DNA from 2 places in the Falsiroseomonas sp. HW251 genome. Region 1 is predicted to be linked to the other one. Evidence: predicted binding sites of a transcription regulator. Region 1 holds the regulator's gene; the other holds the start of a gene.
The links. The regulator LexA, encoded in region 1, represses DNA repair genes until DNA is damaged. The targets are predictions, from matches to a motif close to TGTTCTANNTANGTTC.

Region 1 (5,833 bases):
CCAGAGAGCCGGCGCGTGACGCTGGAGGGCGTGCGGCTCAACGGTGGCGATGCGCTGCCGCGCGCGATCCGGCTGCGGCTGCGCGCGAGCGATGCGGCCCGGCCGGAACCTGGCGACACGATCGCCGTCCGCGCCCTGCTGCGCGAACCGCCGCCGCCCGTCGCGCCAGGCGCCTGGGACTTCCAGCGTGCCGCCTTCTTCAGCGGGCTCGGCGGGTCGGGCACGGCGATCGCGCCGGTGGTCGTGACGCAGGGCGAGGAGCGGCCCTTCTTCGCCTGGCTGCGCACGATTCTGGAGACGCGGATCGAGGCGGCGATCCCCGGCGGCGCCGGCGCGGTGGCCGCGGCGCTGCTGACGGGATCCCAGGCCGCGATACCGCCGGCCGAGATCGCGGCGATGCGCGACAGCGGACTCGCGCATCTGCTCTCGGTCTCCGGGCTGCACATGGCGATCGTCATCGGCGTGGTCTTCGCGGTGCTGCGGCTGGCCATCGCGCTGGTGCCTTGGGTCGCGCTCCGCATCCCGGGCAAGGCGATCGCCGCGGTCGGCGGGCTGGCCGCGGGAATCGGCTACACGCTGCTGACGGGATCGCAGGTGCCGATGCAGCGCTGCCTGGTGATGGCCGGGCTGGTGACGCTGGCCCTCGTCGCGGGGCGGCGGGCGCTGACCCTGCGGTCCATTGCGCTGGCGGCGGCGGTGGTGCTGCTGGCCGCCCCCGCCGAACTGCTCGGACCCTCCTTCCAGATGAGCTTCGCGGCTGTGCTGGCGCTGATCGCGGGGCATGAGGCGCTGAAGGACCGCTTGTCGGCCCTGCGGCTTGGAGGCGGGTGGCGACGCCGGGTGGCGCTGGCGGTGATCGGGCTCGCCCTGACCTCGGCGCTGGCCGGCGCGGCGACGGCGCCTTTTGGCCTGCACCATTTCGGGCGGCTCCAGATCTATGGCGTTGCGGCCAATGCGGTCGCGGTGCCGCTGACCTCCTTCCTGGTCATGCCGGCGGGGATGGTCGCGCTCGCGCTGATGCCGTTCGGGCTGGAGGCGCCGGCGCTCTGGGCCATGGGGCAGGGGGTGGAGGCGATGCTGGCGGTGGCACGCGTCGTCGCGGCCTGGCCCGAGGCCTCGCCGGTGCTGCCGCCGATCCCGGGGCCGGCGCTCGCGGTCGCGGCCTTCGGCTTCTGCTGGCTCGCCCTGTGGCGGGGAGGGCTGCGCCTGGCAGGCGTGCCGGTCCTGGCCGGCGCGCTCGCGGCGGGCCTGGCGCAGGCGCCGCCCGACCTCCTGGTTAGCCCGGATGCGCGGCTGGTGGCGCTGCGCACCTCGGATGGCGTGTTCGTGCAGGAGCTGGCCGGCGCAAGCGCCTTCGCGAAGGAGGCGATGCTGCGCCGGATGAGCGCGGGGACATCCAGGCCCCTGCCGCTTTCGGGCGAGGTTGCGGGGGGCGCCTTGGCCTGCACCGACACGGCCTGCCGCTTCCGCCCGCGGGACGGCGCGGAGGCGGTGCTGCTGCGGACTGCGCCGGTCCCGCGTGGCCAGCGCGCGGCACCGCCGGAGCCGGAGGCGCTGCGCGCGGCTTGCGGCACGGCGGGGCTGATCATCTCGGCCGAGCCGATCCGACCGCGCTGCGGATCGGGCGAGAGCATCGACCGCTTCACGGTCTGGCGCGGCGGGGCACAGGCCGCCTGGCTCGGGCAGGCGGTGCGGGTGGTCGCCGACCGCGACTGGCGCGGCGATCGGCCCTGGGTGCCGGCGCGACCGCTGCCGGGGCAGCCGGATTCGCTGCCGGTCGCACCCCGCGACGGCGGGTAATACTCTGTCAACCTGGGTTGTGCCTATCCTTGGGCCTGCAACCAAGGAGGGGTGCCATGGCCCTGGGCTACACCATGCTGCTGACGGATGCCGGCTGGATGGCGGCCGGCGCCTTCGTCTCGCTCGGCGTGCTCGCGCTGGCGCAGCGCTGGCACAGCTGGCGCGCGGAGCGGGCAACGGGCGAGTGGGATCCGTACTGAGGGGTGTTGCCTGGCGGCAGCCGGGGCGCCCGGTCCGCGAGGGGCTCCTTGCCCAGCTCTCCCCCGCGAGCAGGGGAGGGCTGGAGAGGTAGGTCAGTACTTCCTGAGAAGCCCGACCAGGCGGCCCTGAACCCGGACCCGGTCGGGGCCGAAGATGCGGGTCTCGTAGGCGCGGTTGGCGGGCTCCAGCGCGACCGAGTTGCCGCGCTTGCGCAGGCGCTTGAGGGTGACCTCGGCCTCATCCACCAGCGCAACCACGATCGCGCCGTTCTCCGCGATGTCGCCGCGGCGGATGATGACGGTATCGCCGTCCAGGATCCCGGCCTCCATCATCGAATCGCCCGCGACTTCAAGAGCGTAGTGCTCGCCGCCGGCAAGCATCGCGGCCGGGACCTCGACGCTCGAGCCGTTGTCGCGCAGCGCCTCGATCGGTAGGCCGGCAGCGATCCGGCCATAGAGTGGCAGGTGGACGGCCGGGGCCTCGTTGGCGGGCTTCGGCACGCCGGACAAATTCGCCGCGAAGTTCCCGCGGATGACGTTCGGGGCAAAGGCCGGGGCCGCGGCGGGCGCCGGCGGGGCAGCGGCAGCCTGGGCCATGCGGGGCGCGACGTTATCGGGCAGCCGGATGACCTCCAGCGCGCGGGCCCGGTGAGCGCGGCGCTTGAGGAAGCCGCGCTCCTCCAGAGCCGTGATCAGCCGGTGAATGCCGGACTTGGACTTGAGGCGCAGGGCCTCCTTCATCTCCTCGAAGGAGGGAGAGAAACCGGTATCTCGGAGATGCCGGTCGATGAACATCAGCAGCTCGTGCTGCTTCCGCGTGAGCATGAAGCCTCCCGTCCTCGCACCCCGGCTCGCCCCGGCCACCGGCCTCGGCGAACAAACGGGGAATCAGCGTGGATGTTCTAGGTAGGTTCTCCGCGTCGCGTCAAATCTTTTCCACAGGAGTTTTTCCGCAGCCGGTCAGATTCCGAGCTGGCCGAGGGAAATCGCCTCGACCTCGGCGCCTTCCGGGGCGGCGGGCGCATGAGGCGGGCGCAGGATCAGCGCCTCGGCCCGCGCCAGGGTCTTCAACATGGAACTGTCCTGGACGGGGAAGGGCGTCGCGACGGGACGGCCGTCGCGGTCGGTGCCGAGCGAGGCCCGCAGATGGTCGAAACGCCTGTCGTTCTCGGGCAGTGGCGCGCCGGCGCGGACCAGCAGCGTCGCCGGCGGGGCGGCGGGCAGGCCCGACAGCATCGCGACGGACGGCAAGAGGAACTGCACCGCGCAGACCAGCGCCGAGACCGGGTTCCCCGGCAGCCCCAGAACCGGCGTGCGGCCGAGCCGCCCCCAGATCAGCGGCTTGCCCGGCCGCATCGCGATCTTCCAGAAATCGAGCGCGAAGCCTTCCGGCCCGAGCGCCTTCTGCACGAGGTCGTGCTCGCCGACGCTCGCGCCGCCCGTGGTGACCAGCATGTCGCAGGACCGGGCGGAGGCGGCGGCGGCCGCGATGGCGTCGCGGTCGTCCGGGGCGATCGGCAGCACGATGGGGTCGCCGCCGGCGGCCCGGATCACGGCCGCCAGCGCATGGGCGTTGGAGCTGACGATGCCGCCGGGGGGGATCGGCTCGCCGGGCAGTGCGATCTCGTCGCCGGTGGCCAGGATGCCGATGCGCGGCTTGCGGTGGACCGTGACCCAGGGATGGTTCGCCGCCGCGGCCAAGCCGACGTCGCGGGCCGTCAGGCGCCGCCCGGCCGGCAGCAATTCCTCGCCCTCGGCGAAGTCGAGCCCGCGCCGGCGGATCCAGCGGTTCGGCTTCACCGCTTCCTTCACCAGGACGGTGCCGGCGGTCTCCTCGGCATCCTCCTGCAGCAGGATGCCGTCGGCGCCGGCGGGGACGAAGCCGCCGGTGAAGATGCGTACGGCCTGGCCGGGGCCAACCTCTCCCGCGAAGGGGTGGCCGGCCGGCGCGGCGCCGATGAGCTTGAGCCTCGCGCCCTCGGTCGCCTCCGCGGCGCGCATGGCGTAGCCGTCCATCGCCGAGACATCGGCCGGCGGCTGTGTCAGCCGGGCGGGCACCGGCCTGGCCAGCACCCGGTTCCAGGCCTCGGGCAGCGGGACGGTCTCGGCGGTGGTGGGGGTCAGGGCCTCCAGGATGCGGCCGCGGGCCTCTTCCAGCGAGATCATCACGCCGCCTCGTAAACGCCCGATTTTCCGCCGGATTTGTGCACCAGCCGGACGTCCTCGATGCGCATGGCGCGGTCGGCGGCCTTGCACATGTCGTAGACCGTGAGCGCGGCGACGGTGACGGCGGTCAGCGCCTCCATCTCGACGCCGGTCTGGCCGGTGACCTTGACAGTCGCCTCGATCTCGACCGCGTCCGGGGCGGCCGGCGTCAGGTCCACGCTGACCTTGGCCAGCATCAGCGGATGGCAGAGCGGGATGAGGTCCGAGGTCCGCTTCGCCGCCATGATCCCGGCGAGGCGCGCGACGCCGAGCACGTCGCCCTTGCCGACCTGGCCGGAGGTGATGAGGGCGAGCGTATCCGGCGCCATGACGATGCGGCCGCGGGCTATGGCGGTGCGGGCCGTCTCGGCCTTGGCGGAGACATCCACCATGGCGGCCCGGCCGGCTTCGTCGAAATGGGTGAGCTTGGTGGTCATGCCCCGCAGCTTAGGCCCTCCCCCGCTTGCGGGGGAGGGAAGGTTTGGGACAGGGAAGGTCCGCGCTCAGTTCGGGATGGCGTGGATCAGCTCGCCCGCGGCCGCGGTCACGTCGGGCTGGCGCAGCAGGTGCTCGCCGATCAGCAGGCAGCGCGCGCCGGCCTTGCACATGCGGCGCACATCCCCGGGGGTGCGGATGCCGCTCTCGGCCACCGGGATGCGGTCGGCGGGGATCAGCGGGACCAGTTCCTCCGACGTCGAAAGGTCGGTCGCCAGGGTCTTGAGGTTGCGGTTGTTCACGCCGATCAGCCGCGTCTCCAGCCCCAGCGCGCGATCCAGCTCCCGCCGGTCATGCACCTCGGCCAGCACCGCCATGTCGAGCGAGCGGGCGATGTCCTCCAGCTCCTCGGCCTGGGCGTCGGACAGCGCGGCCATGATCAGCAGGATGCAATCGGCGCCCATCGCCCGCGCCTCGAAGACCTGCCAGGGATGGACCATGAAGTCCTTGCGCAGCACCGGCAGCGCGCAGGCCGCGCGCGCGGCGACGAGGTCGTCGATCGAGCCGCCGAAATAGGGTCCGTCGGTCAGCACCGACAGGCAGGCCGCGCCGGCTTCCTCATAGGCCTTCGCGATCTCGACGGGTTTGAAGGGGTCGCGGATCAGCCCGCCGGAGGGGCTGGCGCGCTTGATCTCGGCAATCAGCCCGACCCGGCCATCGGCGACCGCGGCACAGAGCGCGCCGGTGAAGTCGCGGGTCGCCGGGGCGTAGCGCGCCTTGCGCTCGATCTCGCCGATCGAGGTGTTCGCGGAACGCTCCCGCACCTCCTCGTACTTGTCGGCGAGGATGCGGGAGAGGGTGTCGGAGACCAGGGTGGCGGGGGCGTTCATGCGGCGGCTCCGGGAAGCGGAGGCTCGGGAGGGGGTGGCGTGGCGGCGGCGCGCAGCTTGCGCAGCACGTCCAACGCGGCGCCCCCATCCAGGCTCCGCGCGGCCAGCGCAACCCCGTCCCGCAGCGTGGCAGCCTTGCCCGCGACGACGAGCGCCGCGGCGGCATTCAGCAGCACGCAGTCGCGATAGGCGCCGGGCGCGCCGTCCAGCAGGGCCTGCAGCGCGGCCGCGTTCTCCGCGGGGTCGCCGCCCTTCAGCGCCTCGGCCGGGGCGCGGGCAAGGCCGGCTTCCTCCGGCGTGACC
Region 2 (5,833 bases), on a different contig from region 1:
CTCGGCGAGTGGCCGACGCGCTTCCTTAACCGCCTGCTGCTCCATCGGCGTCTTGTCGATCACGCCGCCGCTCCGCCGCGCCAGCGCGCTGCCGCTCTGCGCGCAGGCCATGCTGCAAAACTGGTAACGCGGGAACTCGCCGAAGCGCAGGCCGTGGACGTAGCCGTGGCCCTTCGCCTCGCGGCCGCAGAGCGCACAGACCAGACGCCGGACCTGATCGTCCGGCGTGCACCGTGGCGCCGCCGACGCTGCCGCGGGTCGGGGCGGCGACGGCCGCGGTTTGCTCCAGCGCCGGCGCGCCATGCCAACATCAGCCGTTCAGCCATGCGGGGCCGCCCGCGGTGGGGGACGCTTGCGGCACGGGCGCGGCCTGGGCCGAAGAGGGCGCCACCGGGGGGGCCCAGCTGCGCCCGGCCATGGCAGGCGACTGTGCCGCGCCCGTGTTGGCCCAGGCGGCGGGGGCGGCGGGCGCGGGTACCTGGCGCTTGGGCCGCGGCGGTGACGGTGCAGGCGGCACCGTCTCCCCGGCCATGATCGGCCGGTATTCCGGCTCGCCCGGCAGCACGACCCGCTCCAGCCGATTGCTGGCACTGTAGCCCGCGTCCGAAGCCGGCTCGATGCAGATCTTGGCGGCGAAGGTGATACCGGACAGATCGGCAAGGCCGCGCAGCACCCGCTTTGCCTTCGCCGTCTCGCTCATGTCGTTCGGATCGAGGCCGAGCGCGCTGTCGATCATCGCGCGGAAGGTCCCCTTGGAGATCTTCCAGGCGATGGAGACGCCGTGCTCGTCAACCTTCCCGCCCGCCACGGTGAAGTTCTGCCAGAACTTCCGCTTGGTGTGCGGGCCGGTCACCACGGTGAACTCAGCGTCGACCATCTTGGCGTCGCTGCCGTTGCGCGACGCCTTCAGCAGGCCACGGTCCACCTCGCCCTGGCCGTCGGTCCCGCCGGGGCGGATCACCATGGTGACCTTGGCGAAGGTGCCGTCGGGGATCACGTCGGAGCTGCGCGGCAGCTCGGCGTCGTTCATGTCGTACATCGGTGGCTCCTGTCGGCTCAGGCGGTGGGTGCGGCGGTGGCGTTGATCTTGCGGAGCAGCGCGGCGAGGTCGGCGGGCTCTGTTTCGTCGAGTCGGCCGGAGCGATCTTTCGCGGGCAGCCCGAAGCGATTGCCGGCGCGACACACAAACATTCGCTCGGTGCCGTGCTCGGGATCGTGACGCAGCGTGCCGTCCTTCTCCCGCGTGAAGAGCGCCATGGAGATGACCTGGTCGACGATGCCGGGCAGTTCGCGCGCGGCCTTGCCGCCCTCCATCTGCGGCTGCCATGTGGCCTTGCCGAACTCGTCGGTGTGCTTCTCCAGGATGCCGACCATGATGGTGGTCTTGCCTGGCGCGTGCTGGAGATGCTTCAGCAGCCCAATCACCTCGCGCGCCATCAGGCCGTAGGCGCCGCGCACATCGGGCTTGCCGGTCTTTTCGGAGAACGCCTCGGGCTGCTTCTTGGCCCAAGCCATCGCCTGGCGCGTCAGGTCGGTGATGCTATCCAGGAACACGATCGACTTGCTGCCGAGCAGCGCGACCAGCTCGGGATGCTGGCCGGCGAAGTGCGTGTAGTGCTGCTGCGAGAAGAACGCCTCCGGCGCCGCGGCGGGATTCGGGCCACCGACGAGGGAGGCGAGCACCACCAGGTCCTCGAAGCAGCGGACGGGGATGCTGTCGCCAGGCCAGTCCTGGACGGACTTCATCCCGGCCTCGAGGTCGATGCAGACCGTCTCGCTGGGCGACAAACGCTTCAGCTGCGTCGTCTTGCCGACGCCGGTCTGGCCGAACAGCGCGATCGTGGTCTTGTTGACCGCCCGGGAGAGCCGCTCGTCGGCAGTAATGATGCGGAGCGTCATCAGCCGATCTCCCCGAACAGGAAGGGAGTGCTGGCGTGCGGGCTGTCGCGCCGCTCCGTCTCGGACATGATGGTCAGGCGGTAGACCGGCCTGCCTGTGCGAACAGTGCGCGCCGGCTCGAAAGCCCTGCGGATTCGCTCCGGCCAGGCGGTGTAGGCGCGCTCCGAGACCTTGAAGCTGACCTCGAGGTATTCGCTCGGGTCCTCGCCACCGGTGCGGATCTGGTCAGCAAGCGTGGCGAGGCGGCGCTGGTCCCATTCCACCCGCTTCGGGAGCTCGACGGCGATCTCCACGGTCCCGTCTTGGAACCGGACCGTGCCAGTGTCCTTCCGCGCCTCCGCGCGGGCACCGATCGCGCGCTGCTCGTAGCGGAGCGCCACGGCGGCCTCGATCCAGTCCTGCATGCGCTTCGCGCTGTCAACGGCCTCGCGGGCGTCGGACTGCAGGAGCGCAAGCTGATCGGCCGGCAGCGCGATGACGTCGCCGACTGGAAGGTTATGGACGCTCTCGAGCGTCGGGCGGTTGCTTTGCGTCTGCATCACGCCGCCTCCGCCAGGAGCAGTGACGGCGCGGCCAACGCGCGGGCGCTGCGGGCGCTCAGCGGGCGGCGACGAACCACCAGCAGATACGCGAAGCACGCCTCGCCGACGCGACGCTGCAGCAGGTCCGCCCATCCCGCCGCTGCCAGCCGCCAGGCGCGGGCCGCCAGGGCGTTCAGCGCATCGCGCTGCTCCGGCGCGAGATTGGTGGCGAGCCGGTCGCGATCGCGCGCCAGCATGCCGACGTGATAGACGATGGACGTGCCAGGCGTGGCGTCGGCCAGGCGATCCTGGAGCTCGTTCTCGGTGCTGACGACGTCGGCGCGTGTGGTGAACGGCAGCACGGCGTGGCAGGCGGGGTGCTGTATGCGCATCGGCGCGAGATCCTTTCTGCACATGGTTCGGCATCTCCTCTTTACGGAGCGGGATGCGATTTTCTCTCAGGGGTTCGCGCTGCTCGGCGCACGCATCGGCGTCGCGCGGGTTGGCCGCAGCCCGGCAGCGTGCAGCCAGCAGCGCAGCTCGGCCATGGCTCGGTAGAAGGCGGCGCAGGATCCCGACGCCTCTCGCTGCGCATCCGCGATGTCGGTGGTGCGCCGGATCAGATCGAGCAGCAGGCGGCAGGGCGCGGGGATCTCGTCACCGACGCGCGCGAGGTCGAGCGCAATGTCCGGATCGACCTCGTCGCACTGGGTCGCGGAGGCGCCGGCGGGGAAGGCGTCCAGATCAAGGTCGACAAAGACCGGCCGGGGACCACGCCGGCGAGCCCGTACGCGATCCGCGACCGCATGCTGCGCCAGGATTGTCGCGAAGGCGGCCCACCGCCCGCGCGCGGCATCGAAGCGCGCGTCGCGCTCCAGCATGGCGAGCAGGATGTCCTGACGCAGATCCTCCCGGTCGCAACGCGATAGGCTCAGCCGGCGCCCGCCGCGGTGCGCGTAGCGGCCGGCGATGGCGAGGCTGGCGGCGAGGCGGTCAGGGTCCCAGCTGGCGGGTTGAGGCGAGGGTCGGGGGCCTTGCGTGGCCATTTTGGTCTCCGGCGTCGGGCGGGGTGTTGCGACGCCAGGAATGGACCACGGCCGGGTTCGGCCAGTTGAACAGCAAAGGCAATAATTCCTGGACAGGAGATCGGCGGAATTGCTGACCGACGCGAAGCACCGCTTTGTCCAGGGCTTCCGGCCGGCGTAGCCCTGCCCGCTAAATCGGTTCGTCAATTTAATGACCGGATTGTTGTCCGCGCGCTGGACTCACAGTGGGGATAGAACGTAAACAGAACATACCGCCTTGCGCAGGCACGCAAACACGGGAGGCCATCATCCATGACCGTCGCCCTGTCCTACCCGCATGACGCCAAGACCGGCGCGCCGCGCCCGCTCCAGGCCGAAACCCTCTGGGCCGTGGCCGCGCAATTGCGCGATGCCGTTGCCCGGGATGGCTCGCCCTGGGCGCTCAGCAGCCGCGCGCTGGTCGCGGCCGCCAAACGGCTTCAGGTGAACGGCCGCGAGATCGCCTCTACCTGGGACTTCTCGCAGCGTGTCCATCACGCTGCGGGTCGGGAAGTGCTCGGCGTCTTCGAGACGGATCCCTCCGCGCCTGGGCTCGCGCTGGTGTCGGTGAACGGCCAAATGATCAGGAACCGGCCGGATCTTGAGCTCAGCACGGTGGCACATGAGATCGGCCACATCGTGTTCGATGCGCCGGCGTCGGTCGCGGAGCCGACGCGGCGCTATCGCTCGGAAACGCGCGGGCCCGGCTGCCTCGATGGCGCCACCGCCCGCGCGGAGCGACGCGCCAACGAGTTCATGGGCGCGCTGCTGGTGCCGCCCCAGCCACTGCACCTGCGGCTTGTGGCGCGGGCACGCAGCGAGGGTCTGCGTATGATGCACGCGCCGCATCGCGGGCGCCCGGGCTGCCGGGTCCTTCCTGCGAGCACACCGCCCGACGCGCTCGCCGGACTGACAGCTGCGCTGGCCGGCGATTTCGGCGTGTCGGATCGCTTCATCGCGGTGCGGCTGCGGCGTTACCGACTCATCGCAGGAGACGCGTCATGAGCTTCGGCCCCATCATCCGGGAGCGGCGCATCGCGCTTGGCATCGGGCTGGTGGACATGTCCGAGCGGCTCGGCATCTCCGCGCCCTACCTCTCACGCATCGAGCGCGAGCTGGAGAGCCCGCCCAGGGACGAGCTTATCGAGCGGGCTGCGGCAATCCTTGGGCTGCAGATGGACGACCTGTTCGTGAAGGCCCGCCGGCTACCCCCCGATATGCGAGATAACATGGAGACGGTGGTGCGCGCCTACCGGCGGCTGCGCTCGATCGGAGGACGGTGACGGCATGTCGCGCCTGATCTCGCGAAAGCCCTACTACACGCTGGCAGAGGTGTGCGAGCGCTGGTCGCTGAGCATGGCGGACATCACCGCTTATTCCCTGGAAGGTGAGCTCATCGTCTCCATTGCTGTCGGCGGATTGCCCTTCGCGGTGAGCGACATCGACCATGAGGAGGATGGCCGACCGTTCCACATTCCTTGCGGCACGCGCTGGCACGTCGGCACGATTGATCTGCATCGCATCGAAGCGTTCGCGGTGCTCGAAGGCGGCGAGGCTGCTGTGGGCCGCTTTCTGTCGGCCGCCGGCCAGCTGTTAGAGCCGCTCGGCGAAAAGGATGAGCGCGCGCAGATATATGTCGCTCGCGACGCCCTCGTGGTGCGGCATGCCGAGCTTGAGCGCTTCGAAGCGGCGCACGCGAAGCTGCCGCCTCCGGAGGCCCGCGTGCGCAGCCCCTCGGCACCGGAACGCCGCCGCGGTCGAGGAGCTCCGGTGAAGTACGATTGGGAGGGCGCGCTGTGCGAAGTCGTCGTCATGGTCAACGACGAAGGCGTGCCGGAAACCGAGCGGGAGCTGATCGACAAGGTGCGTGACTGGTTCGCCGCCCAGATCGGCCCCGACAACGTCCCCTGCGACACCTCCATCAAGAATCGGATCAGCCGCTTCTGGAACCGGATCAAGCCCGACATTGGCAGGCCGTCAGCGCTGCGCAGCATTCATGACGTGCTGACCGAGAGGCCGCCTGAGAACAAGCGCCGCGCCGGGTCGTAGAGGAGAGGCAGGACAGTGCGTGTCGGAGCACCATGGCCCTGCCAGTCAATCAGCACCTCCCGCCCCATCTCCGGGAGGTCTGCGACCTCCTCGCCCGCGGCCTACTGCGGCTGCGCAGCCGCGCTGCCGAAGACGATGCGCGGGATGCCGAGATAGCTCGGGGCGCGGGAGACGTTCGCCTACACTCCACCGACCGGCAGCGCCGTCATGCGAACCCCAGGAGAAAGGGAGTCGCATGACCCGACGATCGACCGCGAAGGCAAAGCAGGGGAGCGCCGCGCCGCCGGCGCCCACTGTCCC

Region 2: ACLF3M_RS12315 (sigma factor) is a predicted target of LexA. The motif match lies at 3,700-3,715, and genes of this name have one in related genera.

Annotation. Positions count from the first base shown of each region.
Region 1 covers NZ_JBNXUM010000016.1:124,807-130,639, forward strand. Annotated here, with positions in the region: gene ACLF3M_RS19790 (ComEC/Rec2 family competence protein) at 1-1,800, shown strand, start outside; gene ACLF3M_RS19795 (hypothetical protein) at 1,857-2,000, shown strand; gene lexA (transcriptional repressor LexA) at 2,094-2,825, opposite strand; gene ACLF3M_RS19805 (molybdopterin molybdotransferase MoeA) at 2,961-4,166, opposite strand; gene moaC (cyclic pyranopterin monophosphate synthase MoaC) at 4,166-4,642, opposite strand; gene trpC (indole-3-glycerol phosphate synthase TrpC) at 4,709-5,530, opposite strand; gene trpD (anthranilate phosphoribosyltransferase) at 5,527-5,833, opposite strand, start outside.
Region 2 covers NZ_JBNXUM010000009.1:158-5,990, reverse strand. Annotated here, with positions in the region: gene ACLF3M_RS12340 (DUF6511 domain-containing protein) at 1-303, opposite strand, end outside; gene ACLF3M_RS12335 (hypothetical protein) at 311-1,030, opposite strand; gene ACLF3M_RS12330 (ATP-binding protein) at 1,057-1,899, opposite strand; gene ACLF3M_RS12325 (hypothetical protein) at 1,899-2,438, opposite strand; gene ACLF3M_RS12320 (hypothetical protein) at 2,438-2,812, opposite strand; gene ACLF3M_RS12315 (sigma factor) at 2,879-3,466, opposite strand; gene ACLF3M_RS12310 (ImmA/IrrE family metallo-endopeptidase) at 3,758-4,489, shown strand; gene ACLF3M_RS12305 (helix-turn-helix domain-containing protein) at 4,486-4,767, shown strand; gene ACLF3M_RS12300 (hypothetical protein) at 4,772-5,533, shown strand; partial or broken gene ACLF3M_RS12295 (DUF2924 domain-containing protein) at 5,769-5,833, shown strand, end outside.